3 regions of the Serratia sp. TSO36 genome follow, and region 1 is predicted to be linked to each of the others. Evidence: predicted binding sites of a transcription regulator. Region 1 holds the regulator's gene; each other region holds the start of a gene.
What was found. The regulator PhoB, encoded in region 1, activates phosphate uptake and scavenging genes when phosphate is short. The targets are predictions, from matches to a motif close to CTGTCATAAAACTGNCNNAT.
Positions count from the first base shown of each region.

Region 1 (9,675 bases):
GCGGGCGGGAAGGCCTGCGCCGGGAAGGCGTCGAGGGTGCCGATATAGATGTCGCGCACCGAGTCGGAGGTGGTGACGCCGACGGTGGTCAGGTGGCCGGTGGCGACGATCGGCAGCGGCAGGCCCAGCCGATCGCGGCGTTCGCAGGCCGCCTGATACAGCGCCTGGTAATGTTCGGCGATGGCTTCCTGCAGCGCCTGCTGTTTTTGCGCGCCGGATTCGCCGGCGCGGCTGGTGAGCAGATCGCGCGGCCGCAGAAAAGGAATGGCGCACAGCACCGCGCCCGGCTGGCCGTCGCGCCGGTTCAGCACCACAATCTGCTGTTCGGGGGCGCTTTGCGCGCTCGCGATCACCGTGGTGTTCAGGCAGGAGAGCAGCTCACGCGATTCGTTCAGCGTCGCCACCGAGTCGTGGTTGCCGCCCAGCACCACCAGCTGACAGCCGGTGCGCTGCAGCTCCACCACGAAGCGGTTGTACAGCTCGCGGGCGTAGCTGGGCGGCGAGCCGGTATCGAACAGATCCCCGGCGACGATCAGCGCATCCACCTGCTGCTGCTCAATCTGCTCGATCAGCCAGTTCAGAAAAGCCTGGTGCTCGGCGGCGCGGCTTTTGGTGAAAAAGTACTGGCCAAGGTGCCAGTCAGAGGTGTGGATCAGGCGCATGACATTCCCGGATGCAAAGGTAATGGCGATGATTATAAAGGCCGCGGCGGCGGCTGTCCCGGCGCAATGATGATGACAACCGGATGATTTTTCTTTGCGGCGGGAAATAATCGCTATGCTTACTGCCTATAACAGCCGCTTTTTTTCATAAAAGTGTCACAAAACTGACGCATAATGGCGCCCGCAAAGTCGCTAACACATTGGCAGGATTGACGATGGCAAGACGCATACTGGTGGTGGAAGACGAAGCGCCGATCCGTGAGATGGTGTGCTTTGTGTTGGAACAGAATGGTTACCAACCGTTGGAAGCCGAGGATTATGACAGCGCCGTGACGCGCCTGTCTGAGCCGTTCCCTGATTTGGTGTTGCTCGACTGGATGTTGCCCGGCGGTTCCGGCATTCAGTTTATCAAACATATGAAGCGCGAAGCGCTGACCCGCGATATCCCGGTGATGATGCTGACCGCGCGCGGCGAAGAAGAAGACCGGGTGCGCGGCCTGGAAGTGGGGGCGGATGATTACATCACCAAGCCGTTCTCGCCCAAGGAGCTGGTGGCGCGCATCAAAGCGGTCATGCGCCGCATTTCACCGATGGCGGTGGAAGAAGTGATTGAAATGCAAGGGCTGAGCCTGGATCCGTCCTCCCACCGCGTGATGGCGAACGATCAGGCGCTGGATATGGGGCCGACCGAGTTCAAGCTGCTGCACTTCTTTATGACCCACCCGGAGCGGGTTTATAGCCGTGAGCAGTTGCTTAATCACGTCTGGGGCACTAACGTTTATGTGGAAGACCGTACCGTTGACGTGCATATCCGTCGGCTCCGCAAGGCGTTAGAAACCAGTGGGCATGATAAAATGGTTCAAACCGTTCGGGGCACCGGCTACCGGTTCTCAACGCGCTACTGATCGCGCTGCGCTGGAGAATATGCCGTGTTAGAACGTCTGTCGTGGAAGAGGCTGGCTCTGGAGCTGGCTCTTTTCTGTTTGCCCGCCTTACTGCTGGGGCTGATTTTCGGTTATCTGCCCTGGTTCCTGCTGGCCTCCGCGCTGGCCGCGCTGGTGTGGAATTTCTACAACCAGCTCAAACTCTCCCATTGGCTGTGGATCGACCGCAGCATGACGCCGCCGCCCGGCCGCTGGAGTTGGGAGCCGTTGTTCTATGGCCTGTATCAGATGCAGCAGCGCAATCGCCGCCGCCGGCGCGAGCTGGCGCTGTTGATCAAGCGCTTTCGCAGCGGGGCCGAATCGCTGCCTGATGCGGTGGTGATGACCACCGTCGAAGGCAACATCTTCTGGTGCAACGGGCTGGCGCAGCATCTGCTCGGCTTCCGCTGGCCGGAAGACAACGGCCAGCACATCCTCAACCTGCTGCGTTATCCGGAATTCAGCCACTATCTGCAACAGCAGGAGTTCTCGCGCCCGCTGACGCTGCAGCTGAACAACGAACACTACGTCGAATTCCGCGTGATGCCCTACTCCGAAGGGCAGTTGCTGATGGTGGCGCGCGACGTCACCCAGATGCGCCAGCTGGAGGGGGCGCGGCGCAACTTCTTCGCCAACGTCAGCCATGAGCTGCGCACGCCGCTGACGGTGCTGCAGGGCTATCTGGAGATGATGGGCGACGAAGAGCAGGACGGTTCGCTGCGCAGCAAGGCGCTCGGCACCATGCAGGAGCAGACCCGCCGGATGGACGGGCTGGTCAAGCAGCTGCTGACGCTGTCGCGCATCGAGGCGGCGCCCAATGTCGACATGAACGAGCGGGTGGATATCCCGCTGATGCTGCGGGTGTTGCAGCGCGAGGCGCAATCGCTGAGCGGCGACAATCACGAGATCACTTTCCGGGTGAACGAACAGCTCAACGTGTTCGGCAATGAAGACCAGTTGCGCAGCGCGGTGTCTAACCTGGTGTACAACGCGGTCAACCACACGCCGAAGGGCACCCATATCGAAGTGAGCTGGCAGCAGACGGCGCACGGCGCGCAGTTCCAGGTCAGCGACAACGGACCGGGCATTGCCGCCGAACACCTGCCGCGCCTGACCGAGCGTTTTTACCGCGTCGACAAGGCCCGTTCGCGCCAGACCGGCGGCAGCGGGCTGGGGCTGGCGATCGTCAAGCATGCGCTCAGCCATCACGACGCGCGGCTGGAGATCCTCAGCGAGCCGGGGATCGGCACCCGCTTTATCTTTACCTTACCCAACCGGTTGATTGTTCCCGCCGCTTTATCAGAGAATGCGGTGAAAAATTAACGCGAGACACCGGTATGACCCGAATAACCCGAGGGCTGTTGCTTTGCCTGGCGTTGCTGGCCGGACGCGGCGCGCTGGCGCAGCCCGACGGCATGCTGGCGGGCAACCTGTCCAGCGTCGGTTCCGATACTTTGGCGAATCTGATGGCGCTGTGGGCGCAGGATTTCAGCCGGCATTATCCCAACGTTAACCTGCAGATCCAGGCCGCCGGCTCGTCGACCGCGCCGACCGCGTTGGCGGCGGGCGCCGCGCAGCTGGGCCCGATGAGCCGGCCGATGAAGGCGGCCGAGGTTTCGGCGTTCGAACATCGTTACGGCTATGCGCCGCTGGCGGTGCCGGTGGCGGTGGATGCGCTGGTGGTGTTGGTGCATCAGGACAACCCGCTGCGCGGCCTCAATCTGCAGCAGCTCGATCGCATTTTCTCCGCCACCCGGCGCTGCGGTGAAAGCAAACCGCTGACGCGTTGGGGCGAGCTGGGGCTGAGTGGCGACTGGGCGACGCGCTCGCTGCAGCGCTTCGGCCGCAACTCGGCGTCCGGCACCTACGGCTATTTCAAACTGCGCGCGCTGTGCGGCGGCGATTTTATGCCGCGCGTCAATGAGCTGCCCGGTTCGGCTTCGGTGGTGCAGGCGGTGGCCGGTTCGCTCAACGGCATCGGCTACGCCAGCATCGGTTTTCGCGCCAGCGGCGTGCGGCTGCTGCCGTTGGCGGAATCGGGAGAGGACTATGTCGCGCCTACCGCCGCCAACGTGCGCAACGATCGCTACCCGCTGTCGCGCTATCTCTATATCTACATCAACAAAGCCCCCAATCAACCGCTGGAGCCGCTGACCGCCGCGTTCCTCGATCGCGTGCTGTCGACCGCAGGGCAGAGCCTGGTCAATCACGACGGCTATCTGCCGCTGCCGCCGGGCGCCCTGCAGAGGACCCGCCAGGCGCTCGGGCTGCAGCCGCTCGCGGCGGCCACGGTGCAATAAGCGACAAAAAGCGGCGTAATTTTCGCCTTTTTTAACGGCCAAACGGAGCTTATACCACGCGAAAACCGGGCATTTATTGGCGTTTTCGCGCGGTAAAGCGGTATATGTTTCACGTTTCGTGAATCCATTGTTCAAAAATGATACAAATCATGTAGTGTATATTTATTGATAGCCAATATGATCGACTGGTGGCTAAAGTTTATATGGTCGATAGCTCTGCTTTTCGCCGTGCGTCTTGCCTTGAAGCGCTATAAACGTTTACCTTAGCCCTCGTTGTCGGATTAAACCTCCATTTTTATAACTCCTAAAATTTTGCCCATCTTCATGAGCGGCCACTTTCGAATAGGGACATAAACGCCGGATCGACTGCGTTTAGGATGCTTATTTGGCGCTGCGACGATCGGGCATGCCGGCAACCGGTGGGGCGTCACGCCACCACGCTATCGGACAATTTTTTTCATTTGAACAGGCAACACGACATCGTATGAGTCATCGTTTAACGTCAAAAGATATCATGGCACTGGGCTTCATGACCTTTGCCTTATTCGTTGGGGCCGGGAACATCATCTTCCCGCCGATGGTCGGCTTGCAGTCCGGTGAACACGTCTGGATCGCGGCGCTGGGCTTCCTGATCACCGCCGTCGGTCTGCCGGTCATCACCGTCATCGCGCTGGCGCGCGTTGGCGGCGGCATCGACGCCCTCAGTTCGCCGATCGGCCGCGGCGCCGGCCTGCTGCTGGCGACCGTCTGCTATCTGGCCGTCGGCCCGCTGTTCGCCACGCCGCGCACCGCCACCGTGTCCTTTGAAGTGGGCATCGCCCCGCTGACCGGCGACGGCGCCATGCCGCTGTTCATCTACAGCCTGGTGTACTTCGCGCTGGTGATCGGCATCTCCCTGTATCCGGGCCGCCTGCTCGACACCGTCGGCCATGTGCTGGCGCCGCTGAAGATCGTGGCGTTGGGCGTACTGGGCATCGCCGCGCTGCTGTGGCCTGCCGGCGCGCCGATTCCGGCGACAGCGGCTTACCAGAGCGTGCCTTTCTCTTCCGGCTTCGTTAACGGCTACCTGACCATGGATACGCTGGGCGCGCTGGTATTCGGCATCGTTATCGTCAACGCGGCGCGCTCGCGCGGCGTGAAAGACGCCGGTCTGTTGACCCGTTACACCATTCTGGCCGGTTTGATCGCCGGCGTGGGCCTGACGCTGGTTTATCTGAGCCTGTTCAAGCTGGGCTCCGGCAGCGGCGCGTTGGTGCCTGATGCCACCAACGGCGCGGTGATCCTGCACGCTTACGTTCAGAACACCTTTGGCGGCCTCGGCAGCTTCTTCCTGGCGGCGCTGATCTTCATCGCCTGTATGGTGACCGCGGTCGGCCTGACCTGCGCCTGCGCCGAGTTCTTCGCGCAATACCTGCCGTTCTCGTACAAGACGCTGGTATTTATCCTAGGCCTGTTCTCGATGGTGGTGTCCAACCTCGGCCTGAGCCACCTGATCCAGATCTCCATTCCGGTGCTGACCGCGATTTACCCGCCGTGCATCGTGCTGGTGGTGCTGAGCTTCACTCTGCGTTGGTGGCACAGCGCGCCGCGCATCATCGCGCCGGTGATGCTTGTCAGCCTGTTGTTTGGTATCCTTGACGCGGTGAAAGCCTCCAGTTTCCAGCAGCTGCTGCCGGCCTGGACCACTCACCTGCCGCTGGCGGAGCAGGGGTTGGCATGGTTGCCGCCTTCGCTGCTGATGCTGGCGCTGGTCGCGATTTATGATCGGGTGTGCACGCGTTCCCAAGTGACCGCGCACTGATAATCCCCCGGCTTAATCCAGGGCCACGGACATGTCCGTGGCTTTTTTACGTTTAAAACTATGGGTCATCTTCATGCAACAACAGTCACCCACCACTGCCCCCGACAATAAGCTGAAACGCGGCCTCAGTACGCGTCATATCCGCTTTATGGCGCTGGGATCGGCCATCGGCACCGGGTTGTTCTACGGCTCGGCGGACGCCATCAAAATGGCCGGCCCGAGCGTGCTGCTGGCTTACCTGATCGGCGGCATCGTGGCCTTTATCATCATGCGCGCCCTGGGGGAGATGTCGGTCAACAACCCGCAGGCCAGCTCGTTTTCCCGCTACGCGCAGGACTACCTCGGCCCGATGGCGGGTTACATCACCGGCTGGACTTACTGCTTTGAAATCCTGATCGTCGCCATCGCCGACGTGACCGCCTTCGGCATCTATATGGGGGTCTGGTTCCCGGAAGTGCCGCACTGGATCTGGGTGCTGAGCGTGGTGCTGATCATCGGCGCCATCAACCTGATGAGCGTCAAGGTGTTCGGCGAGCTGGAGTTTTGGTTCTCGTTCTTCAAGGTCGCCACCATCATCATCATGATCGCGGCCGGCATCGGCATCATCATCTGGGGCATCGGCAACGGCGGGCAACCGACCGGCATTCATAACCTGTGGTCGAACGGCGGCTTCTTCAGCAACGGCTTTATCGGCATGATCCTGTCGCTGCAGCTGGTGATGTTCGCTTACGGCGGCATTGAAATCATCGGCATCACCGCCGGCGAAGCCAAAGATCCGAAAAAATCGATTCCGAAGGCCATCAACTCGGTGCCGTGGCGCATTCTGGTGTTCTACGTCGGCACGCTGTTCGTCATCATGTCTATCTACCCGTGGAACCAGGTGGGCACCAACGGCAGCCCGTTCGTGCTGACCTTCCAGCATATGGGTATCACCGTGGCGGCAGGTATCCTCAACTTCGTGGTGATCACCGCTTCGCTGTCGGCGATCAACAGCGACGTGTTCGGCGTCGGCCGCATGCTGCACGGCATGGCCGAGCAGGGCCATGCGCCGAAGATGTTCAGCAAGGTGTCGAAGCGCGGCATTCCCTGGGTGACGGTGGTGGTGATGATGCTGGCGCTGCTGCTGGCGGTATACCTCAACTACATCATGCCGGAGAGCGTGTTCCTGGTGATCGCGTCCCTGGCGACCTTCGCCACCGTGTGGGTGTGGATCATGATCCTGTTCTCCCAAATCGCCTTCCGCCGCAGCCTGAGCAAAGAACAGGTGAAGCAGCTGGCGTTCCCACTGCGCGGCGGGGTATTCACCTCGGTGGTGGCGATCGTGTTCCTGGTGTTCATCATCGGCCTGATCGGCTACTTCCCGACCACGCGCGTCTCGCTGTACGCCGGCCTGGTCTGGGTGGTATTGCTGCTGGCGGGATACTGGTTCAAGGTCAACCATCAGAAAAAACGCGCGCCGCTGGCGACGCAGCAAGACTAAATGGAAAAGCACCGGCTAAGGCCGGTGTTTTTTTAGCGTTTGTCTTCCACTTCATCCTCCCCGGCGGCGCGCGCTTCGATACGCACGTCGCCGCCGTTAAGGCGTTCCTCCTCTTCCTCGCCGGCACAGCGCGCCAGCACCTCGCGAATGTCCTGCATATTGCTGCTGAGGGCGCTCAGCGAAGGTTGCAGGTTGCGGGGCATGCGGCTTTCGTCCAGCGAAGCGCTGTGCAGGCAGCCGATAAACAGCAGGGTGGCCATCAGGGTAAACAGCCGATGACGTAACCGTTTCAGCAAGGGCTTTCCCTCTCGGTGGTGAAGGTGATGGCGCATTAACGCCGTTTTCGCCGGGGAAAAGAAGGGGATGGAGATATCTGCTGGCAATTGAAAGAACATCATTACCAGCAGACACAGTTACGTCAGCCGACGTCAGGAAGCGTTGGCGTTTTGTAGCAGCATGCCGCGCAGGTCATTGCCGGTTGGCGTTTGATGCACGCGCAGGCCGAACTCGTCGATCACCGCCAGAATATGATCGAAAATATCCGCCTGAATACTTTCATACTCCGCCCAGACCGTGGTGTTGGTGAAGGCGTAGATTTCCAGCGGCAGGCCTTCCGGCGTCGGCGCCAGCTGGCGCACCATCAGCGTCATGTTCTGGTGAATGCGCGGGTGAGCGCGCAGGTAGGCTTCCAGATAGGCGCGCAGCGTGCCGAGGTTGGTCAGGCGGCGGCCGTTGAGCGGCGAAGCCAAATCGATGGCGATCTCCTGATTGTGCCGGCTCAGCTCCTGGGTTTTATCGTTCAGGTAGCTGTGCAGCAGCGGGTTGCGCTGCAGGCGGCGCTGTTCCTCTTCCGACAGGAAGTGCACGCTGCCGGTGTCGATATTCAGGCTGCGCTTGATGCGGCGCCCGCCGGATTCCGACATCGACCGCCAGTTTTTGAACGAGTCGGAGATCAGCGCGTAGGTGGGAATGGTGGTGACGGTGTTGTCCCAGTTACGCACTTTGACCGTGGTCAGGCCGATGTCGGTGACCGCGCCGTCGGCGCCGTATTTCGGCATTTCCAGCCAGTCGCCGATCTTCAGCATATCGTTGGCGGAGAGCTGGATGCCGGCCACCAGGCCGAGGATCGGATCCTTGAACACCAACATCAGGACCGCGGTCATGGCGCCCAGGCCGCTGAGCAGCAGCAGCGGCGATTTGCCCATCAGCAGCGAGACGATCATGATGCCGATCAGGATCGCCGCCACCAGTTTCAGGCCCTGGAAAATGCCGCGCAGCGGCAGCTGATTGGAGATCGGGCTTTGGCGCAGCAGCGCCAGCAGCGTATCCAGCAGCGAGAACAGCGACAGCAGGGTGAAGGCGAGGATCCACACCTGCGCCGCGGTGACGATCACCGCCTGGGTCTGGCTGCCGCTCTGCAGCCACAGCGTCGCCTGGATGCTGATGATCACCCCTTGCAGCAGCAGCGCCACGCGCTGGAACAGTTTGTATTGGGTGATGGCCTGTTGCCAGACGCGCTGCGATTGCTGGCCACGGCGCTGAAGGGCGGCCAGCACCACCCGGTGCAGCACCAGGTGGATCGCGACCGAGATCAGGACAATCAACCCCAATACCATCAACAGCGACATCACTCCGCCGAATTCCAACCCAAATTGTTCCAGCCAGCGCGTTATCTGTTGTTGCATTACCGCTCCTTAAAAAATGCGCAAAAAATATCCTGTAAACTTAAAACGCGTTAGCCTAAGGGGTAACGTGCAGGATTTGTGCCTGTTTACCTTTTTTTACATCGGGTTAGCGTTATTTTTCGGTCTCCGCCCCCCGGCTCATCCCCGGGTTTTGCGGCCAGAGAGGAGGGGGAGTTGCACTTAACGTGGCATTGTTCGCTTCTTGAAGAACGCCGTCGATTTCGTTTGGTACAGCAGGAGAAACAGTATGCTTAACGCCTGGCATCAACCGGTCCCGCCTTTTGTGGTGAAGCAAGGGCAACGTTTGGATATCACGCTGTGGTTACAGGGGGATGAACTGCCGGAACGGGTGTTTTTGCGCGCCGAACCGGACAACGAAGAGTGGCTGCTGGCGATGAAAGCGCAGCGCCACGAGGGGATGCGGCGCTACCAGGCCAGCCTGACGCTGAATGAGGGCGAGCCGACGCGGCGTTACTGCTTCAAGCTGCTGTGGGCCGATCGCCAGCAGTGGTTCGGCCCGCAGGGCTGGTCGCCGACGCCGCCGGGGCAGCTGGCGCAGTTCGCCGTCGACGAACCTGACAACGGCCCCGAGTGGGTGGCGGATCAGCTGTTCTACCAGATTTTCCCCGATCGCTTCGCCAGCAGCGGCGGCGAGCACGGCATCCAGAGCGGCAGCTACCGCCATCACGCGGCCGGCGCCGAGGTGATTCGGCGCGACTGGCAGCACCCGCTGGAGGATCGCCACGCCGCCTCGACCTTTTACGGCGGCGATCTGGACGGCATCGGCGCCAAACTGCCGTATTTGCAGCAGCTGGGGGTGACGG
Region 1 is NZ_JBJZOU010000009.1:7,951-17,625, forward strand. Features, by position in the region: gene sbcD (exonuclease subunit SbcD) at 1-662, opposite strand, end outside; gene phoB (phosphate response regulator transcription factor PhoB) at 878-1,567, shown strand; gene phoR (phosphate regulon sensor histidine kinase PhoR) at 1,592-2,908, shown strand; gene ACK3CV_RS05395 (PstS family phosphate ABC transporter substrate-binding protein) at 2,923-3,885, shown strand; gene brnQ (branched-chain amino acid transport system II carrier protein) at 4,370-5,686, shown strand; gene proY (proline-specific permease ProY) at 5,760-7,166, shown strand; gene ACK3CV_RS05410 (hypothetical protein) at 7,199-7,462, opposite strand; gene ACK3CV_RS05415 (mechanosensitive ion channel family protein) at 7,595-8,851, opposite strand; gene malZ (maltodextrin glucosidase) at 9,099-9,675, shown strand, end outside.

Region 2 (9,675 bases), on a different contig from region 1:
CAGCCCTTACAGCGTGCTGGAAGACAGCGTGCTGGCAGCCGACTGCACCGTGGGGCCGTTCGCCCGCCTGCGCCCTGGTGCGGAGCTGGCGGCAGGGGCCCACGTCGGCAACTTCGTGGAAATGAAAAAGGCGCGTTTGGGCAAAGGCTCCAAGGCCGGTCACCTCAGCTACCTGGGCGATGCCGAAATCGGCGATGACGTGAATATCGGCGCCGGCACCATCACCTGCAACTACGATGGCGCCAACAAGCACAAGACGCTGATCGGCGACGGCGTGTTCGTCGGTTCCGATACTCAGCTGGTGGCGCCGGTGTCGGTCGGCAAGGGTTCCACCATCGCCGCCGGCACCACGGTGACGCGCGATATCGCCGAGAACGAACTGGTGCTGAGCCGCGTCAAGCAGGTGCACATTCAGGGCTGGCAACGCCCGGTGAAGAAGAAATCATAGTGTGTTTTGCGTTGGGCTCCGTTCAGAGCCCAATACAAAACATAATAACCCCCACCATCTACAGGCTCGGGGACGCACGGTAAAACCGGCAAAAATCAGGTCAAGACATCGAAAGCGCCCATGAAGGGCGTTCATTAGGAATACAACTGATGTGTGGAATTGTAGGCGCAGTAGCGCAACGTGATATCGCAGAAATCCTGTTGGAAGGTTTACGCCGTCTCGAGTACCGCGGTTACGACTCCGCCGGTCTGGCGGTGGTCGACGAAAAAGGCAACGTCAGTCGCCTGCGTCGCGTAGGCAAGGTGCAAAAACTGGCCGAAGCGGCGGAGCAGACCGATCTGCGCGGCGGTACCGGCATCGCTCACACCCGCTGGGCAACGCACGGTGAACCGACCGAAGCGAACGCGCACCCGCATGTTTCCGACTACATTACCGTGGTGCATAACGGCATCATCGAAAACCACGAACCGCTGCGCGAACTGCTGATCGAACGCGGTTACCGCTTCAGCTCCGAAACCGACACCGAAGTGATCGCGCACCTGGTGCACTGGGAACAACAACAGGGCGGCACGTTGCTGGAAGTGGTTCAGCGCGTGATCCCACAGCTGCGCGGCGCTTACGGCACCGTGGTGATGGACAGCCGCGATCCGAGCGTATTGGTCGCGGCGCGCTCCGGCAGCCCGCTGGTTATCGGCCGCGGCGTCGGGGAAAACTTTATTGCTTCCGATCAGCTGGCGCTGCTGCCGGTCACCCGCCGCTTCATCTTCCTGGAAGAAGGCGACGTGGTGGAAGTGACTCGCCGCACCGTCAACATCTTCGACAAGCAGGGCAACGCCATCGAGCGCCCTGAGATCGAATCCCAGGTGCAGTATGACGCCGGCGATAAGGGCGCTTACCGTCACTACATGCAAAAAGAGATCTACGAACAGCCGCTGGCGCTGAAAAATACCCTGGAAGGGCGTTTCAGCCATGGCCAAATCAACCTGAGCGAGCTGGGCCCGCGCGCCGACGAGCTGCTGGCCAAGGTGCAGCACGTGCAGATCATCGCCTGCGGGACTTCTTACCACTCCGGTATGGTGGCGCGTTACTGGTTTGAAGCGTTGGCTGGCGTGCCGTGCGACGTCGAGATCGCGTCCGAATTCCGTTACCGCAAATCGGCGGTGCGTCCGGGCAGCCTGATCATCACCCTGTCGCAGTCCGGCGAAACCGCCGATACGTTAGCGGCGCTGCGTCTGTCTAAAGAGCTGGGTTATCTCGGTTCGCTGGCCGTTTGTAACGTGGCCGGCTCTTCGCTGGTGCGCGAATCGGATCTGGCATTGATGACCAAAGCGGGCACGGAAATCGGCGTGGCCTCGACCAAGGCCTTCACCACGCAGCTCACCGTGCTGTTGATGCTGGTGGCGCGTCTGGGCCGCCTGAAAGGCATGGCGGAGAGCGTGGAGCAGGAGATCGTGCATGGCCTGCAGGCGCTGCCGGCGCGTATCGAGCAGATGCTGTCGATGGATAAAGAGATCGAAGCGCTGGCGGAAGGGTTCTCCGACAAGCACCATGCGCTGTTCCTCGGCCGCGGCGATCAGTATCCAATCGCCATGGAAGGGGCGCTGAAGCTGAAAGAGATCTCCTATATTCACGCCGAAGCCTATGCGGCGGGTGAGCTGAAACACGGCCCGCTGGCGCTGATCGACGCCGATATGCCGGTGATCGTGGTGGCACCGAACAATGAACTGCTGGAAAAGCTGAAGTCCAACATTGAAGAAGTGCGCGCGCGCGGCGGCCAGCTGTACGTGTTCGCCGATCAGGACGCCGGCTTCGTCAGCAGCGAAGGCATGACCATCATTCCTCTGCCGCACGTCGAGGAAATCGTGGCGCCGATCTTCTACACCGTGCCGTTGCAGCTGCTGTCTTACCACGTGGCGCTGATCAAAGGCACCGACGTTGACCAGCCGCGCAACCTGGCGAAGTCTGTCACCGTAGAGTAATCTGCCGCAGGTAAACTGCAAAAGCCGGCCTTTGCGCCGGCTTTTTTCATGAGCGGCCTTAAAGATGACAGCGCGACCGATTCGGCGATAAACATTGTCATATTCAAGCGGATAGGCCGCGCCAAACCGTTTTTTTATTGCACGTCAATTGCGCTGTTTTTTGACTAATTAATTGATTTTTAAAGAAACAAACACCTGTCTGGCGCGCTGTAATATAACTGTCATATTGCGTACATTTTTCTGTCACCAAACTGTCCTATTTTCCCTCCTGCAGCAATACTTACTCTGATTAAAACGACTCGAAGTCGATTTTAAATATCCCATTAGGAGGGATTATGAAACTGATGCGTACCACCGTCGCCAGTATTGTGGCAGCGACCTTCTCCCTGACCACCGTGTCCGCGTTCGCTGCTGCCAGCCTGACCGGTGCAGGTGCGACATTCCCCGCTCCGGTTTACGCCAAGTGGGCAGATTCTTATCAGAAAGAAACCGGCAACAAAGTTAACTATCAGGGCATCGGCTCCTCTGGCGGCGTGAAGCAAATCGTGGCCAACACCGTTGACTTTGGCGCTTCCGACGCCCCGCTGTCTGACGACAAACTGGCGGCCGATGGCCTGTTCCAGTTCCCGACCGTGATCGGCGGCGTGGTGCTGGCCGTGAATATCCCGGGCATCAAATCCGGCGAACTGACGCTGGACGGCAAAACCCTGGGCGATATCTACCTGGGCAACGTCAAAAAATGGAACGATCCGGCTATCACCAAGCTGAACCCAGGCGTGAAACTGCCTGACCAGAACATCGCCGTGGTGCGCCGCGCCGACGGTTCCGGCACCTCGTTCGTGTTCACCAGCTACCTGTCCAAGGCCAATGCGCAGTGGAAAGAGAAGATCGGCGCCGGTTCTACCGTTAACTGGCCGACCGGTCTGGGCGGTAAAGGCAACGACGGCATCGCCGCCTTCGTTCAGCGTCTGCCTGGCTCTATCGGCTACGTAGAATACGCTTACGCCAAGCAGAACAACCTGGCTTACACCAAGCTGGTATCCGCCGACGGTAAACCGGTCAGCCCGACCGAAGAGAGCTTCAGCAACGCGGCCAAAGGCGTGGATTGGAGCAAGACCTTCGCTCAGGATCTGACTGACCAGAAAGGCGACAACGTGTGGCCAATCACCTCCACCACCTTCATCCTGGTGCACAAAGAGCAGAAAAACCCTGCTCAGGGCGCCGAAGTGCTGAAGTTCTTCGACTGGGCTTACAAAACCGGTGCCAAGCAGGCTAACGAGCTGGATTACGCCACCCTGCCGGCAGAAGTGGTTGAGCAGGTGCGCGCGGCCTGGAAAACCAACGTAAAAGACAGTTCAGGCAAAGCGCTGTACTAACAACGCAGGGGCGCGGGTTCGCCGCGCCCCACACAGTTCTTCAGGCTCCGATCCCGGTTGGGGCTGCCAGGGTTCAAACAGAGAGTAATCTATGGCTGAGTACAAGCCGACCATCAAAGCACCGGGCAAAAACGGTGACATCATTTTCAGCGCGCTGGTGAGACTGGCTGCGCTGATTACCCTATTGTTGCTGGGCGGCATCATTGTTTCGCTGATCTTCGCCTCCTGGCCAAGCATGCAGAAATTCGGCTTCGCCTTCCTGTGGACCAAAGAGTGGGACGCGCCGGCGGAGCAGTTCGGCGCGCTGGTGCCGATCTACGGCACCGTGGTCACCTCGCTTATCGCGCTGATCATCGCCGTGCCGGTGAGCTTCGGCATCGCGCTGTTCCTGACCGAGCTGGCGCCGAACTGGCTGAAGCGGCCGCTGGGCATCGCCATTGAGCTGTTGGCGGCCATCCCCAGCATCGTTTACGGCATGTGGGGCCTGTTCGTGTTCGCGCCGCTGTTCGCCGAATACTTCCAGACGCCGGTCGGCGAAGTGCTGTCGGGCATTCCGATCGTCGGCGAGCTGTTCTCCGGCCCGGCCTTCGGCATCGGTATTCTGGCCGCCGGGGTGATCCTGGCGATCATGATCATTCCTTACATCGCGGCAGTCATGCGCGACGTGTTCGAACAGACCCCGGTGATGATGAAAGAGTCGGCCTACGGCATCGGCTGCACCACCTGGGAAGTCATCTGGCGCATCGTGCTGCCGTTCACCAAAAACGGCGTCATCGGCGGCGTGATGTTGGGCCTGGGCCGTGCGCTGGGGGAAACCATGGCGGTGACCTTTATCATCGGCAACACCTACCAGCTCGACAGCGCTTCGCTGTACATGCCGGGCAACAGCATCACCTCGGCGCTGGCCAACGAATTCGCCGAAGCCGAGTCCGGCGTGCACACCGCCGCGTTGATGGAGCTGGGCCTGATTCTGTTTGTTATCACCTTTATCGTGCTGGCGCTGTCGAAACTGATGATCATGCGTCTGGCCAAGAATGAGGGGCGTTAACATGGCGACGATGGATATGCAAAACGCAGTCGTTCTGGCGGAAAGCCGCCGCAAAATGCAGGCCTGGCGCCGGCAGAAAAACCGTCTCGCGCTGTTCCTGTCGATGGCGACCATGGTGTTCGGGCTGTTCTGGCTGATCTGGATCCTGATCGCCACCGTGACCAAAGGCTTCGACGGCATGTCGCTGGCGCTGTTCACTGAAATGACCCCGCCGCCGAACACCGCGGGCGGCGGTCTGGCCAACGCCATCGCCGGCAGCGGCCTGTTGATCCTGTGGGCGACCATCTTCGGCACGCCGCTGGGCATCATGGCCGGCATCTACCTGGCAGAATACGGCCGTAAATCCTGGCTGGCGGAAGTGATCCGCTTTATCAACGACATCCTGCTGTCCGCACCGTCGATCGTGGTGGGCCTGTTCGTTTACACCATCGTGGTGGCGAAGATGGAACACTTTTCCGGCTGGGCCGGCATCGTCGCGCTGGCGCTGCTGCAGGTGCCGATCGTCATTCGCACCACCGAGAACATGCTGAAGCTGGTGCCGGATACGCTGCGCGAGGCCGCTTATGCGCTGGGCACGCCGAAATGGCGCATGATTTCCGCCATCACGCTGAAGGCGTCGGTGTCCGGCATCATCACCGGCGTGCTGCTGGCGATTGCGCGCATCGCGGGGGAAACGGCGCCGCTGCTGTTCACCTCGCTGTCGAACCAGTTCTGGAGCACCGACCTGATGCAGCCGATCGCCAACCTGCCGGTGACCATCTTCAAATTCGCCATGAGCCCGTTCGCCGAATGGCAACAGCTGGCCTGGGCCGGGGTGCTGTTGATCACCCTGTGTGTACTGTTACTGAATATCCTGGCGCGCGTGATTTTCGCCAAGAAAAAGCATTCATAAAATTTTGAGCGCCGCTTTGGCGGCGCTGATGAAAAGAGAGAAGTCTTGATGAGTATGGTTACTGACGCTTCCAGCAGCAAAATTCAGGTACGCGATCTGAACTTCTACTACGGCAAATTCCATGCGCTGAAGAACATCACGTTGGATATCGCCAAGAACAAGGTCACCGCGTTTATCGGCCCGTCCGGCTGCGGCAAATCCACCCTGCTGCGCACCTTCAACAAGATGTACCAGCTGTACCCGGAACAGCGCGCGGAAGGCGGCATCCTGCTGGACGGCCAGAACATCCTGACCGACAACTCGGATATCGCGCTGCTGCGCGCCAAGGTCGGCATGGTGTTCCAGAAGCCGACGCCGTTCCCGATGTCGATTTACGACAACATCGCCTTCGGCGTTCGCCTGTTTGAAAAGCTGTCGCGCGCCGATATGGACGAGCGCGTGCAGTGGGCGCTGACCAAAGCGGCGCTGTGGAACGAAACCAAGGACAAGCTGCACCAGAGCGGCTACAGCCTTTCTGGCGGCCAGCAGCAACGCCTGTGCATCGCCCGCGGCATCGCCATTCGTCCGGAAGTGCTGTTGCTGGATGAGCCTTGCTCGGCGCTGGATCCGATCTCCACCGGCAAGATTGAAGAGCTGATCAGCGAGCTGAAGGCCGATTACACCGTGGTGATCGTAACCCACAATATGCAGCAGGCGGCGCGCTGCTCCGACTCCACCGCATTTATGTATCTGGGCGAGCTGATCGAGTTCAGTGATACTGATAACCTGTTCACTGCGCCGCAGAAAAAGCAGACTGAAGACTACATCACTGGCCGTTATGGTTGATAGGAAGCATCATGGATAACCTGAATTTAAACAAACACATTTCCGGCCAGTTCAACGCAGAGCTTGAGCATATCCGCACCCAGGTGCTGACCATGGGCGGGCTGGTGGAGCAGCAGCTGACCGATGCCATCACCGCGATGCACAATCAGGATGGCGAGCTGGCCAAGCGAGTTATCGAAGGCGACGCCAAGGTCAACATGATGGAAGTGGCGATCGACGAAGCCTGCGTGCGCATCATCGCCAAGCGCCAGCCGACCGCCAGCGATCTGCGCCTGGTGATGGCGATCATCAAAACCATTTCCGAGCTGGAACGCATCGGCGACGTGGCGGACAAAATCTGCCGCACCGCGCTGGAGAAGTTCTCGCACCAGCACCAGCCGCTGCTGGTCAGCCTGGAATCGCTGGGGCGCCACACCGTGCAAATGCTGCATGACGTGCTGGACGCCTTCGCGCGCATGGATCTGGACGAGGCGATCCGTATTTACCGCGAAGATAAAAAGGTCGACCAGGAATACGAAGGCATCGTGCGTCAGCTGATGACCTATATGATGGAAGACTCACGCACCATTCCGAGCGTGCTGACCGCGCTGTTCTGCGCCCGTTCTATCGAGCGTATCGGCGACCGCTGCCAGAACATCTGCGAATTTATCTTCTATTTCGTCAAAGGACAGGATTTCCGTCATTTGGGCGGCGACGCCCTGGAAAAGCTGCTCTCTCCGGGCGGTAAAGACGACAAAGCCGACTGACCCTTTCCGGGTAATATCCTTCAAAGGCGCGGTTTCCCGCGCCTTTATTCCATCTTAAGTTCTTAAAGATAAAAAGGTTATAAATATAGCTTTTTATATTATTTCCTGACCTATGTGGCGCTTGCTAGCTTATCCGCCAGCAGGACATCAACCACTTAGGAGCTCTCTATGAAACATCGCGCTTTGGCCTTAACGTTGTTAGCCAGTCTGACCGGCCTCGCCGCCGGCGCCGCGCACGCGGACAAACTTGACGATATCAAGCAAGCCGGCGTGGTGCGTATCGCGGTGTTCGACAGCAACCCGCCGTTCGGCTACATCGATCCGCAGAGCAAGAAGCTGGTGGGCTACGATGTGGACGTCGCCGATGCGATCGGCAAAGCGCTGGGGGTAAAAGTGGAGCTGCGCGCCACCAACCCGGCCAACCGCATTCCGCTGCTGGTGTCGAAGAAGGTTGACCTGATTGCCGCCAACTTCACCATTACCGACGAGCGCGCCAAGGAAGTGAACTTCAGCGTGCCGTACTTCGCCACCGGCCAGAAATTCATCGCCCGCAAAGGCGTGCTGAAAACCCCGGAAGACATCAAAAAGCTGCGCATCGGCGCGGACAAGGGCACGGTGCAGGAAATCACCCTGCGCGAGCGTTTCCCGACGGCGAAAGTGATCTCCTACGATGACACCCCGCTGGCGTTCGTGGCGCTGCGCAACGGCAACGTGCAGGCGATCACCCAGGACGACGCCAAGCTGGTCGGCCTGCTTGGCAACCTGCCGGCGGCGCAGAAGGCGGAGTTTGAAATTTCACCGTTCAGCCTGACCAAAGAGTACCAGGGCGTCGGCATTCCCAAGGGCGAAGATCGCCTGACCGCCGCGGTGAACGAGACGCTGATCAAGCTGGAAAAAGACGGCGAAGCGGTTAAGATTTACGATCGCTGGTTCGGGCCGGAAACCCAATCCGCCCAACCGCGCGGCGATTTCAAAATCGCGCCTTTGGATCAGCAACCGAAAGCCTGATTTAACCGCTCGCGGTGAGATCGGCACGGAGGGGCGCAGCTTGCTGCGCCCCTGATGCATTCTGCAAGACAAGGATTGAACATGAACCTGGACTGGCTGCTGGCACCGCAATACCTGAGCTGGCTGTGGCACGGTTTTCTGCTGACGCTGTGGCTTTCCGCCTGCGCGGGCCTGGCGGCCACGCTGCTGGGCTTCGTGCTGGCGGCGATGCGCGACAGCAGTCTGCGGCCGTTGCGTTGGCTGGCGATGGGCTACAGCTCGCTGTTTCGCAATACGCCGCTGCTGGTGCAGCTGTTCTTCTGGTACTTCGCCGCCGGGCAGATCCTGCCGTCCGCCGCCATGCAGTGGCTGAACAGCTCACATCAGGTCGGCCCGCTGGAATGGCCGTCGTTCGAGTTTCTCGCCGGTTTCTTCGGCCTGACGCTCTACTCCACCGCTTTTATCGCCGAAGAGATCCGTTCCGGCATTCGCGGCGTCGCCGGCGGGCAGAAATATGCCGCTCAGGCGCTGGGGCTGACCGGCTGGCAGGCGATGCGCTACGTGGTGCTGCCGCAGGCGCTGAAAATCGCGCTGCCGCCGCTGCTGGGGCAATACATGAACGTGATCAAGAACTCGTCGCTGACCATGGCGATCGGCGTGGCCGAACTCTCTTACGCCTCGCGTCAGGTCGAAACCGAAACCCTGCGCACCTTCCAGGCGTTCGGCGTGGCGACGGTGCTGTATATCGCCATCATTGCGCTGCTGGAAGGCTGGGGCATGTGGCGCCAACAGCGTAAACCGCTGGGAGAGCATTGAGATGGATTTCAGCGTAATTCACGATAACCTGGGCTACCTGCTGTGGGGCACCTGGCCGGACGGGCCGCTGGGCGGTGCGGCGCTGACGTTGGCGATCAGCCTGATGGCCGGCGTTGCCTCGGCGGCGCTCGGCACCTTGCTCGGCGTGGCGCTGGCGATGTCGCGCGGCGTCGCTGCCGGACTGCTGGCGGCGGTGCTGGGCTTTTTCCGCGCCATACCGGTCATCATGCTGATCTTCTGGACCTATTTCCTGCTGCCGATGGTGTTTGGCGTCGAGATCCCGGAAATCACCACCGTGGTGTGCGCGCTGGCGCTGATCGCTTCGGCCTATCTGGCCCATGCGGTGAAGGCCGGCATCGCCGCGATCGGCCCCGGCCAGTGGCAGGCCGGGCTTTCCCTGGGGCTGACCCGCTGGCAGACGCTGCGCATGATCGTGCTGCCGCAGGCGCTGCGCATGATGGTGCCGTCGTTCATCAACCAGTGGATATCCCTGATCAAAGACACCTCGCTGGCTTATATCGTCGGCGTTGGCGAACTGACCTTCCTGGCGACCCAGGT
Region 2 is NZ_JBJZOU010000002.1:27,572-37,246, forward strand. Features, by position in the region: gene glmU (bifunctional UDP-N-acetylglucosamine diphosphorylase/glucosamine-1-phosphate N-acetyltransferase GlmU) at 1-448, shown strand, start outside; gene glmS (glutamine--fructose-6-phosphate transaminase (isomerizing)) at 598-2,427, shown strand; gene pstS (phosphate ABC transporter substrate-binding protein PstS) at 2,763-3,803, shown strand; gene pstC (phosphate ABC transporter permease PstC) at 3,895-4,851, shown strand; gene pstA (phosphate ABC transporter permease PstA) at 4,853-5,743, shown strand; gene pstB (phosphate ABC transporter ATP-binding protein PstB) at 5,798-6,568, shown strand; gene phoU (phosphate signaling complex protein PhoU) at 6,580-7,314, shown strand; gene ACK3CV_RS00480 (ABC transporter substrate-binding protein) at 7,483-8,322, shown strand; gene ACK3CV_RS00485 (amino acid ABC transporter permease) at 8,404-9,117, shown strand; gene ACK3CV_RS00490 (amino acid ABC transporter permease) at 9,119-9,675, shown strand, end outside.
Region 2: pstS (phosphate ABC transporter substrate-binding protein PstS) is a predicted target of PhoB. The motif match lies at 2,668-2,687, and genes of this name have one in related genera.

Region 3 (9,675 bases), on a different contig from region 1:
CGCCCAGCGCGATGCGGCTGCCGGCCAGCGCGTGCTTGGCCTGATCCAGATACATCACCGGCGGGGCGATGGCGACGCCACAGCCGTCAACGCTGCTCAGCTCATTGCGCAGGCCGGCGATCAGTTCGTTGACCATGTGGGTGCTGCCGTTAAGCTTCCAGTTACCCATAACTAATGGATGACGCATGTTTTTTCCTCCAACTAGGGAACGCGAGAGTCGAAATGACAACTGCCGGACCGGCAGTTTACCTGCCCAACAGTATAGAGATCATTAAGCGCGAAGGCTTTGCTTTTCGTCATTAAATGCCGCGCCGTTACGGCTCGGAAAGCGCCAGCTTAATCGGTTCAACCGCGAAGGTTACGCCTTTATCGCCGTTGTCCGAAACGACATAGCGAATGGCGCCGACCTGCTGTTGGTAAAAGCGCGATCCTTTGCCTTTTTCCAGCAGGCTGTTCACCTTGTTCTGGCTCTGTTCCACAGTCAACGCCGGTTCGAACTGGCGCATCAGCGCCGCCATGTAGCTGATGGCGATGGCGCGCGCGGCTTTTTCTTCATTGGTCTGCTGCAGCGGCAGATGAGTGATCTGCAACGTTTTGATTTTACCGGTGCCTTTCTCCAGCGCGGTGGAGGCGTACAGGTTTTCGTTGAGTTTGCTGGCGGCGCGCGTCAGCAGCGGCGAATCGTCTTCGGCGGCGGGAATGGCGCGGAATTCGCCAATCGGCAGCTTCGGGTTGTCGCGGTTGTATTTTTCGCGGAATTTGACCACCGTCAGATCGAACGTCGGCGCCCCGGCCAGCAGGTAAGGTGCGGCGGGCGTCGCTTCGGTGGGCGGCGGATCGGCCCAGGCGCTGGCGGCCGCCTGCAGCAGGCAGGCGATGACGAGGGTTTTTCTCAGCATGGCGTATGGCATCAAGGACAAAGATGGCTCCGATTAAAGCGATAACCCGCGGGGCTTGTCAAAGATCCCACGCCATTATCGGTTCGCTGACGAGAAAGCTGTGCGGCGCACCGCGTTATGCAAGGCGGAAAACTCGGCCCGGCAGCGCCTATGTTACACTGCGGCGCAGAATATGGGCAGGCTTAGAGCGCAGGAATCGATGACGTTACAACAGTGGTGTTTTTCTTTTAAGGGCCGCATCGGGCGGCGCGACTTCTGGATTTGGATGGGGCTGTGGCTGGCGCTGATGGCGGCGGCGTTTACGCTGGCCAATTATCAGCTGATCGCCATCCAATCCATCGCCTTCTTTATCGTGGCGTTGCTGTGGCCGACGGCGGCGGTGCTGGTCAAGCGCCTGCACGATCGCAACAAGGCCGGCTGGTGGGCGCTGCTGCTGATCCTGGCGTGGATGCTGGCGGCGGGGAACTGGCAGATGCTGGCGCCGATCTGGCAATGGGGCGTCGGGCGTTTCATTCCGACGCTGATTATCGTGATGATGATGATCGATCTGGGTGCCTTCGTCGGCACGCCGGGGGATAACCGGTTCGGCCCGGAAGCCGAACCGGTGAAGTTCCGCTGATCCCCTTCGGGTTACCAGTAGTGTTCGCTGGTGATGTGGCCCGGCTTGCGGCGCAGGTGCTTGCGCATCTGGCGGTGGTCTTTCAGCGTTTGCTGGGTGTCCCGCACCATTTGTGGGTTGCCGCACAGCATCACGTGGCTGGTTTCGGCGTCGATGGTCAAGCCGATCGCCGCTTCCAACCGGCCGTCCTCGATCAGCGCCGGTACGCGGCCGGTCAATGAACCGGGCGCCTCTTCGCGGCTGACGACGGTCTGGATGCGCAGCTTGCCGTTGTAGCGCTGCTGCAGTTGCTGCATCAGCGGCAGGTAGCTCAGGTCACGCGCAAAGCGCGCGGCGTGCACCAGCACCAGGTTGTTGAAGCGCTCTAGCCCGATGCCCTGCTGCAGAATCGATAAATAGGGGCCGATGGCGGTGCCGGTCGCCAGCATCCACAGCGTGTCGCAGTCGGGCACCTCGTCCAGCACGAAGAAGCCGGCGGCTTCTTTGGTTACCATCACGTCCGAGCCCGGCTGCAGTTGATTGAGGCGAGGGCTCAGTTTGCCTTCCGGCACGGTGACCAGATAGAACTCCAGATTGGCGTCGTCGGGGGCATTGACGTAGGAGTAGGCGCGCTGCACCCGTTCGCCGTCGATCTCCAGCGCCAGCTTGGCGAATTGCCCGGCGGTGAAAGGATCGATAGGGGCATTGACCACCAGGCTGAACAGCCCGTCGGTCCATTGTTTTACCTGCGTAACCTTGCCGTTTACCCATTCAGCCATACTCTAAAGCTCCCGTGGTCGAATCAAATAAGCACAATGTCGTGAGCCGGAAATGGCGTGCGCGGTGCGCTCTACCCGGTAGTCGTTGCCGAACAGGCGGTGAAACAGCTGCAGCTCGGAATTGCACAGGCTACTGCAGCTGGAGCCGGCCACGCCGATCGGGCAGTGGTTTTCCACCAGCAGCGCGCCGTGCGGGTGGTCGAGCAATTCAGCCATGTAACCGTCATGTTGCCGCAGGCGCACCAGTCGGGCTAACCGATCATGGTGGCTACGCTCGGCGGACAGCTCTTCGGCATAACGCAGATAAAGCTGCTCTTCGCGCGCGCTGAGCAACGGTTCCACCCCGGCGCCGCCAAACAGCTGCAGCGCGGATGCCCGCAACCGCTCCTGGTCGGCGGCCGTAAAGGCATGCCCTCGCTCGGTCAGCGACCAGTAGCGCGTCGGGCGGCCGACCTTGCTGCGCGCTTCTTCGTAACAAACCAACTCACGTTTTTCCAGGGATTGCAGATGTTGTCGGATGCCCATCGGCGTGATGTCCAGACGCTCCGCCAGCATTTTGGCCGAGTGCGGGCCGAGAGCCTTTAACTGCAATAAAATCAGCTCAGGTGTTTTCATGAACCAAATCCCTATGGTGTTATTTTATTTCAAGTTGATGAAAAGGATTATCGATTAAATGCTAAAGCGCGGCTACTGCAAGGGCGCTGTTTTTAACTCCAAAGCGTTAGACGTACAGTTTAATTTACGAGCCTGGTCGGGTTTGCTGCCAGTGTGACCTGGATCAATATCTGCCTGAAACTCGCTAAAAAAATCAGATTTGATTAGTTTATGCCGCCATAGAGGGCTGCTCGCCGTTCTGGCTGCTGCAACGGCCATTCCGGGACGCTGTGACGAGTTGAAACGTTAACGAAGATAATGAGAAAACTAGAGAATTTTCACCTGCTGGTGATGCTTATCCTGTTGGTCGCCGTCGGCCAGATGGCGCAAACCATTTATGTTCCCGTTATTGCTGATATCGCCCACGATCTGTCGGTTCGCACCGGCGCCGTGCAACGGGTGATGGCGGCGTATCTGCTGACCTACGGTTTCTCCCAGCTGATTTACGGGCCGATATCGGATCGTATCGGGCGTCGTCCGGTGATCCTGACCGGCATGATGATCTTCCTGATCGGCGCGCTGGGCGCGCTGCTGTCCACCAACCTGACGATGCTGGTCGCCGCCAGCGCGATTCAGGGCATGGGCACCGGCGTGGCGGGCGTGATGGCGCGCACCATGCCGCGCGATCTGTATGCCGGCACCGCGCTGCGCTATGCCAACAGCCTGCTGAATATGGGGATTTTGGTCAGCCCGCTGCTGGCGCCGGTGATCGGCGGCGCATTGGCGATGGTGTTCGGCTGGCGTGCCAGCTACGCCTTCCTGCTGGCGCTGTGCGCCTGCGTCGCTTTCGCCATGTTCCGCTGGCTGCCGGAAACCCGCCCGGTGCAAACGGAAAAACGCCGCATGCTGGCCAGTTTCCGCCAACTGCTGGCTGACAGCACCTTCAGTTGCTATCTGGTGATGCTGATCGGCGCGCTGGCGGGCATTGCGGTATTCGAGGCCAGCTGCGGCGTGTTGATGGGCGGCGTGTTGGGGCTGAGCGGTCTGACCGTCAGCATCCTGTTCATTCTGCCGATCCCGGCGGCGTTTTTCGGTGCCTGGTACGCCGGGCGCGACGGCAAGACCTTCCACACGCTGATGTGGCATTCGGTGATTAGCTGCCTGCTGGCGGGGGCGATGATGTGGATCCCGGGCTGGTTCGGCGTGATGAACATCTGGACGCTGATCGTGCCGGCCGCGCTGTTCTTCTTCGGCGCCGGCATGCTGTTCCCGCTGGCGACCACGGGGGCGATGGAGCCGTTCCCTTACCTGGCCGGCGCGGCGGGCGCATTGGTGGGCGGCATGCAGAATATGGGATCGGGGCTTGCGACCTGGCTTTCCGCCATGCTGCCGCAAACCGGGCAGTTCAGCCTCGGATTGCTGATGTTCGCGATGGCGCTGTTGATCTTGCTGTGCTGGTGGCCGCTGTCCAACCGGATGCAACATCAGGGGCATACCGCATAACGACAGGGCGCCATTCGGCGCCCTCATGCAGTTGACAAAGGGGGAAAAAGCGTGATTTTTCCCCCTTTGTGGTTATCAGCCGAAAATCAATAAATTGATTTTCCTGGTTTTCTATTCGTTGCTCTCTGCCAACTCGGCAAGGTCATGAGGTTTGTCATCAATCATCATGGCGCCATTCGGCGCCCTGTTTCGTTACAGCAAAAACTCGTGCAGCGCCGGGTCTTTACGATCCAGATAGTGGGTTGAACGGATGCGGCGGATGGTGCGCGACTTGCCGCGGATCAGCAACGTTTCGGTCGTGGCCATATTGCCCTGGCGGCTGATGCCCTCCAGCAGATCGCCCTTGGTGATGCCGGTGGCGGAGAAGATCACGTTGTCGTTGCGCGCCATCTGATCCAGACGCAGCGCCTGACCGGCTTCGATACCCATCTCCCGGCAGCGCGCCAGCTCCTGTTCGCCGATGCGGCGGTTCTCGGCGCTGTCGCCTTTCACCTCATGGCGCGGCAGCAAACGCGCCTGCATGTCGCCGTCCAGCGCGCGGATCACCGCGGCTGAGATCACCCCTTCCGGCGCGCCGCCGATGCCGTACATCACATCGACCTCGCTTTCCGGCATGCAGGTGAGAATGGAGGCCGCCACGTCGCCGTCAGGAATGGCGAACACCCGCACGCCGAGCTGCTGCATCTGCGCGATGACGCCGTCGTGGCGCGGTTTGGCCAAAACGATCACCGTCAGCTGCGACAGCGGTTTGCCCAGCCGGGCGGCGACGTTCTGCAGATTCTCCGCCAGCGGCAGGTTGAGATCGATGGCGCCGCGCGCCGCCGGGCCGACCACCAGCTTCTCCATGTACATGTCCGGCGCGTGCAGGAAGGTGCCGCGATCGCCCACCGCCAATACCGCCAGCGCATTGGACTGGCCCATGGCGGTCATGCGGGTGCCTTCGATCGGATCGACCGCGATGTCGACCGCGTCGCCCTGGCCGGTGCCGACCTGTTCGCCGATATACAGCATCGGCGCTTCGTCGATCTCGCCTTCGCCGATCACGATGCGCCCATCGATATCCACGTTGTTAAGCATGATGCGCATGGCGTGGACCGCCGCGCCGTCGGCGGCGTTCTTGTCGCCGCGTCCCAGCCATTTGTAGCCCGCCAGCGCGGCGGCTTCGGTAACGCGGGAAAATTCGATGGCTAATTCACGTTTCATGGCAAACCTGTCTGTGAGAAAGGGAAGAAAATATCGGCAAAGTCTATCACAGCGCGGCGGCAGCGGGGCGGGGCAAAAAAAAGCGCCGCCCGCAGGCAGCGCAATTTGGGGGGTAACGACAAGGCTGGGTTTAGTCGTGCTCTTCCCACGCCTGAGCGCGAGCCACCGCTTTTTTCCACCCGCCGTAGCGGTAGTTGCGTTCGGTGGTTTCGATGCTTGGGCGGAATTCGCGCTCAATCACCGCTTTGCTCTTCACTTCATCCAGATCGTTCCAGTAGCCGATGGCCAGGCCCGCCAGGAACGCGGCGCCCAGCGCCGTCGATTCACGCACTTCAGGGCGTTCTACGCGAGTGCCGAGAATATCGGACTGGAACTGCATCAGGAAGTTGTTGGCGACCGCGCCGCCGTCCACGCGCAGCGATTGCAGGCGGGTGTTGGCGTCGGCCTGCATGGCGTCCAGCACGTCACGGGTCTGGAAAGCGATGGATTCCAGCGTAGCGCGGATGATGTGGTTGCTGTTGGCGCCACGGGTCAGGCCGAAGATGGCACCGCGGGCGTACGGATCCCAGTATGGGGCGCCCAGGCCGGTGAAGGCCGGCACCACATAGACGCCGTTGCTGTCTTTCACCTTGGTGGCGAAGTATTCGGAGTCGGCGGCGTCGCTGATCAGTTTCAGCTCGTCGCGTAGCCACTGGATAGACGCACCGCCGATGAACACCGCGCCTTCCAGCGCATAGTTCACTTCGCCGCGCGGGCCGCAGGCGATGGTGGTCAGCAGGCCGTTTTTCGAACGCACCGCTTCTTTGCCGGTGTTCATCAGCAGGAAGCAGCCGGTGCCGTAGGTGTTCTTCGCCATGCCCGGTTGAACGCACAGCTGGCCGTACAGCGCCGCCTGCTGGTCACCGGCGATACCGGCGATAGGAATACGCGTACCGCCCTTACCGCCGATGTTGGTCTGGCCGTACACCTCGGAGGAAGGACGGACTTTCGGCAGCATGGCGCGCGGGATATCCAGCACTTCCAGCATGCGCTCATCCCAGTCCAGCTCGTGGATGTTGAACATCATGGTGCGTGAGGCGTTGGTGTAATCGGTAACGTGTACGCGCCCCTGGGTCATTTTCCACACCAGCCAGGTATCGACGGTGCCGAACAGCAGTTCGCCGCGCTTGGCGCGCTCGCGGGCGCCTTCGACGTTGTCCAGGATCCACTTCACCTTGGTGCCGGAGAAGTACGGGTCAACTACCAGGCCGGTGTTGTGACGGATGTACTCTTCCAGGCCGTCGCGCTTGAGCTTCTCGCAGATGTCGGCGGTGCGGCGGCACTGCCAGACGATGGCGTTGTAAATCGGCTTGCCGGTCTCTTTTTCCCAGACGATGGTGGTTTCGCGCTGGTTGGTGATGCCGATGCCGGCGATCTGATCGGAACTGATGTCGGCTTTCGCCAGCACTTCTACCAGCGTCGAACTTTGCGACGCCCAGATTTCCATCGGGTCGTGCTCAACCCAGCCGGCCTTGGGATAGATCTGCGGGAATTCGCGCTGCGATACCGCAACGATGTTAGCGTCGTGATCGAGCACGACGGCGCGTGAGCTGGTGGTCCCTTGGTCGAGTGCGACAATGTATTTTTTTTCTACAGTCATGGTAATTATCCTGCTGTTGTTAACCGTGTAAAACTGCACCCATCATGCTTTGCGCTGCTGGGTCTTGGCGTCGGGCTCTTCTTCCGTCACGCAGACGTCGCACGGCAGGTGGCGGCCAATCAGCGCGCGGTAACCGAAAGCGCCCAGGCCACAGCCGACGATAGGGGCGAAGATCGGCACCAGGAAGTACGGGATGTCGCGTGCGCCGGTGAAGGCGACTTTGCCCCAGCCGGCCAGGTAGGCGAACAGTTTCGGCCCGAAGTCACGCGCCGGGTTCAACGCAAAGCCGGTCAATGGTCCCATAGAGGCGCCGATCACGGCAATCAGAATACCGATCAGCAGCGGCGCCAGCGGGCCGCGCGGGATGCCGTTGCCGTCGTCGGTCAGCGCCAGGATCAGGCACATCAGAATGGCGGCGATCACCATTTCTACCAGGAAGGCCTGGCCGACGGAGATATGCGCGTTAGGGTAAGTCGAGAAGATGCTGGCCAGCTCGAGGCTTTCGTTGCTGCCGCGCACCATGTGGTGAGCCGCTTCGAAGTCGAAGAACAGGTTGTAGTACAGCCCATAGACCAGGGCGGCGGCGCAGAAGGCACCGGCGATCTGCGCAATGATGTAAGGCACCACTTTGCGCCCGTCGAAGCAGGCGAACAGCCACAGAGCGAGGGTGACCGCGGGGTTGAGATGCGCGCCGGAAATGGCGGCGGTCAGATAGATGGCCATGGCGACGCCCAGGCCCCAAATGATGCTGATTTCCCACTGGCCGAAGCTGGCGCCCGCCAGTTTCAGCGCGGCAACGCAGCCTACGCCAAAGAAGATCAGCAGCGCCGTGCCGAGGAACTCGGCGATGCACTGGCCTTTTAATGTCGGACTGGTGGTTTGGCTCATAATGTTGTTGTCCTGCAAAACGGCGGTTGTTGGTTTATAGGCTCAGTTAGGTATACATCTGACCTATGGGCACAGTTTTTTTCATCTCGTCCAATTATTGAATGAGGACGTGATGTAAATTTATCGTTAACGAACATAAACGAGAAATAGCGAAATCAAAATGTGTGTAGCTCGTCATAAAATTGAGCGATTTCGCGTCGTTTAGTGTTCTTTCTGAGCCATAAAAGTGTGATCTGACCAGTGGTTTGGCGAGGGGCGTTAACAACTCGCGGCGGCGGCGGCGGGGATTTTCAGTTTTTGCTGATGGCGGAGGCAGGAAAATTGCAACAGACTGCGCGATGATCCGGTATGTTGCTAGACAGGCGGAGACTGGCTACTTACAATCGTTTTTAACGAATCGAGACTGGCGCGCCTTCCATAACGGCGCGCGTCACTGAGCGCGATGCAATATTCGCAGTAGCTGCAGCCGACGTTGCGGCCGCTACTTATAGATGTACGCCTTGCTATCATGAGGGGACTGAAGCATGTCATTTGAAGTATTTGAGAAACTGGAAGCAAAAGTACAGCAGGCGATTGATACCATCACCTTGTTGCAGATGGAAATTGAAGAGCTGAAAGACAAAAACAACTCTCTGTCGCAGGAAGTTCAGGCTGCCTCCGGCAACCACGAAGCGCTGGTGCGCGAAAACCAACAGCTGAAAGAAGAACAGCACGTATGGCAAGATCGCCTGCGCGCTCTGCTGGGCAAGATGGAAGAGGTTTGATTCCTCACGCCAGGCAGCAACGAAAAGGGCGCCTGCGGCGCCCTTTTTCATGACCGAAAATCACTCGATGTCGAGCGGGTCTTCGGAGAGGATGATGCCGGTGTTGTCGGCATACAGGTGATCGCCGGAGAAGAAGGTGACGCCACCGAAGTTGACGCGGATATCGCTTTCCCCCACGCCTTCGCTTACGGCGCCCGCCGGGATCGCCGCCATCGCCTGAATGCCGATGTCGAGCTCTTCCAGATCGTCCACCTGACGCACCGCGCCGTACACCACGATGCCTTCCCATTCGTTCTGGGCGGCCAGGCGCGCCAGTTCGGCGTTGATCAGCGCCCGGCGTACCGAACCGCCGCCGTCGACCAACAGCACGCGGCCGCGGCCGTTTTCTTCAAGCAGATCGAACAACAGGCCGTTATCCTCAAAGCATTTCACCGTGGTGATCTGCCCGCCAAATGAAGTACGCCCGCCAAAATTGGAGAACAGAGGTTCAACAACGTTCACCTCTTCATGATAGATGTCGCAAAGTTCGGAAGTATCGTATTTCATAGGATTTTACGTCTGTTTGCCGCTGGAATGTTCAGTATATCCCTTTATTCGCCCTGTTGGCAAAATCATCAGTTTTTAACTGAGCGCCACGCCGATGGCGAACAGCAGGTTGGCCAGCAACGCCGCCTTGACCATGTGCTCCAGCATCGGCCGCATGCCGACCGGCGTCGGATCGCGCAGTACGCGCAGGCCGTGGCGCACCAGCAGCGGGATCGCCAGCACGAACAGCCAGCCCCACGGGCTGTGGAGATTGAACAGCGTA
Region 3 is NZ_JBJZOU010000029.1:32,877-42,551, reverse strand. Features, by position in the region: gene tpiA (triose-phosphate isomerase) at 1-187, opposite strand, end outside; gene ACK3CV_RS24385 (DUF1454 family protein) at 315-899, opposite strand; gene ACK3CV_RS24380 (DUF805 domain-containing protein) at 1,099-1,518, shown strand; gene fpr (ferredoxin--NADP(+) reductase) at 1,530-2,276, opposite strand; gene ACK3CV_RS24370 (helix-turn-helix transcriptional regulator) at 2,280-2,891, opposite strand; gene emrD (multidrug efflux MFS transporter EmrD) at 3,189-4,373, shown strand; gene glpX (class II fructose-bisphosphatase) at 4,566-5,576, opposite strand; gene glpK (glycerol kinase GlpK) at 5,707-7,215, opposite strand; gene ACK3CV_RS24350 (MIP/aquaporin family protein) at 7,258-8,103, opposite strand; gene zapB (septal ring assembly protein ZapB) at 8,628-8,867, shown strand; gene rraA (ribonuclease E activity regulator RraA) at 8,928-9,413, opposite strand; gene ACK3CV_RS24335 (1,4-dihydroxy-2-naphthoate polyprenyltransferase) at 9,489-9,675, opposite strand, start outside.
Region 3: ACK3CV_RS24350 (MIP/aquaporin family protein) is a predicted target of PhoB. The motif match lies at 8,275-8,294, and genes of this name have one in related genera.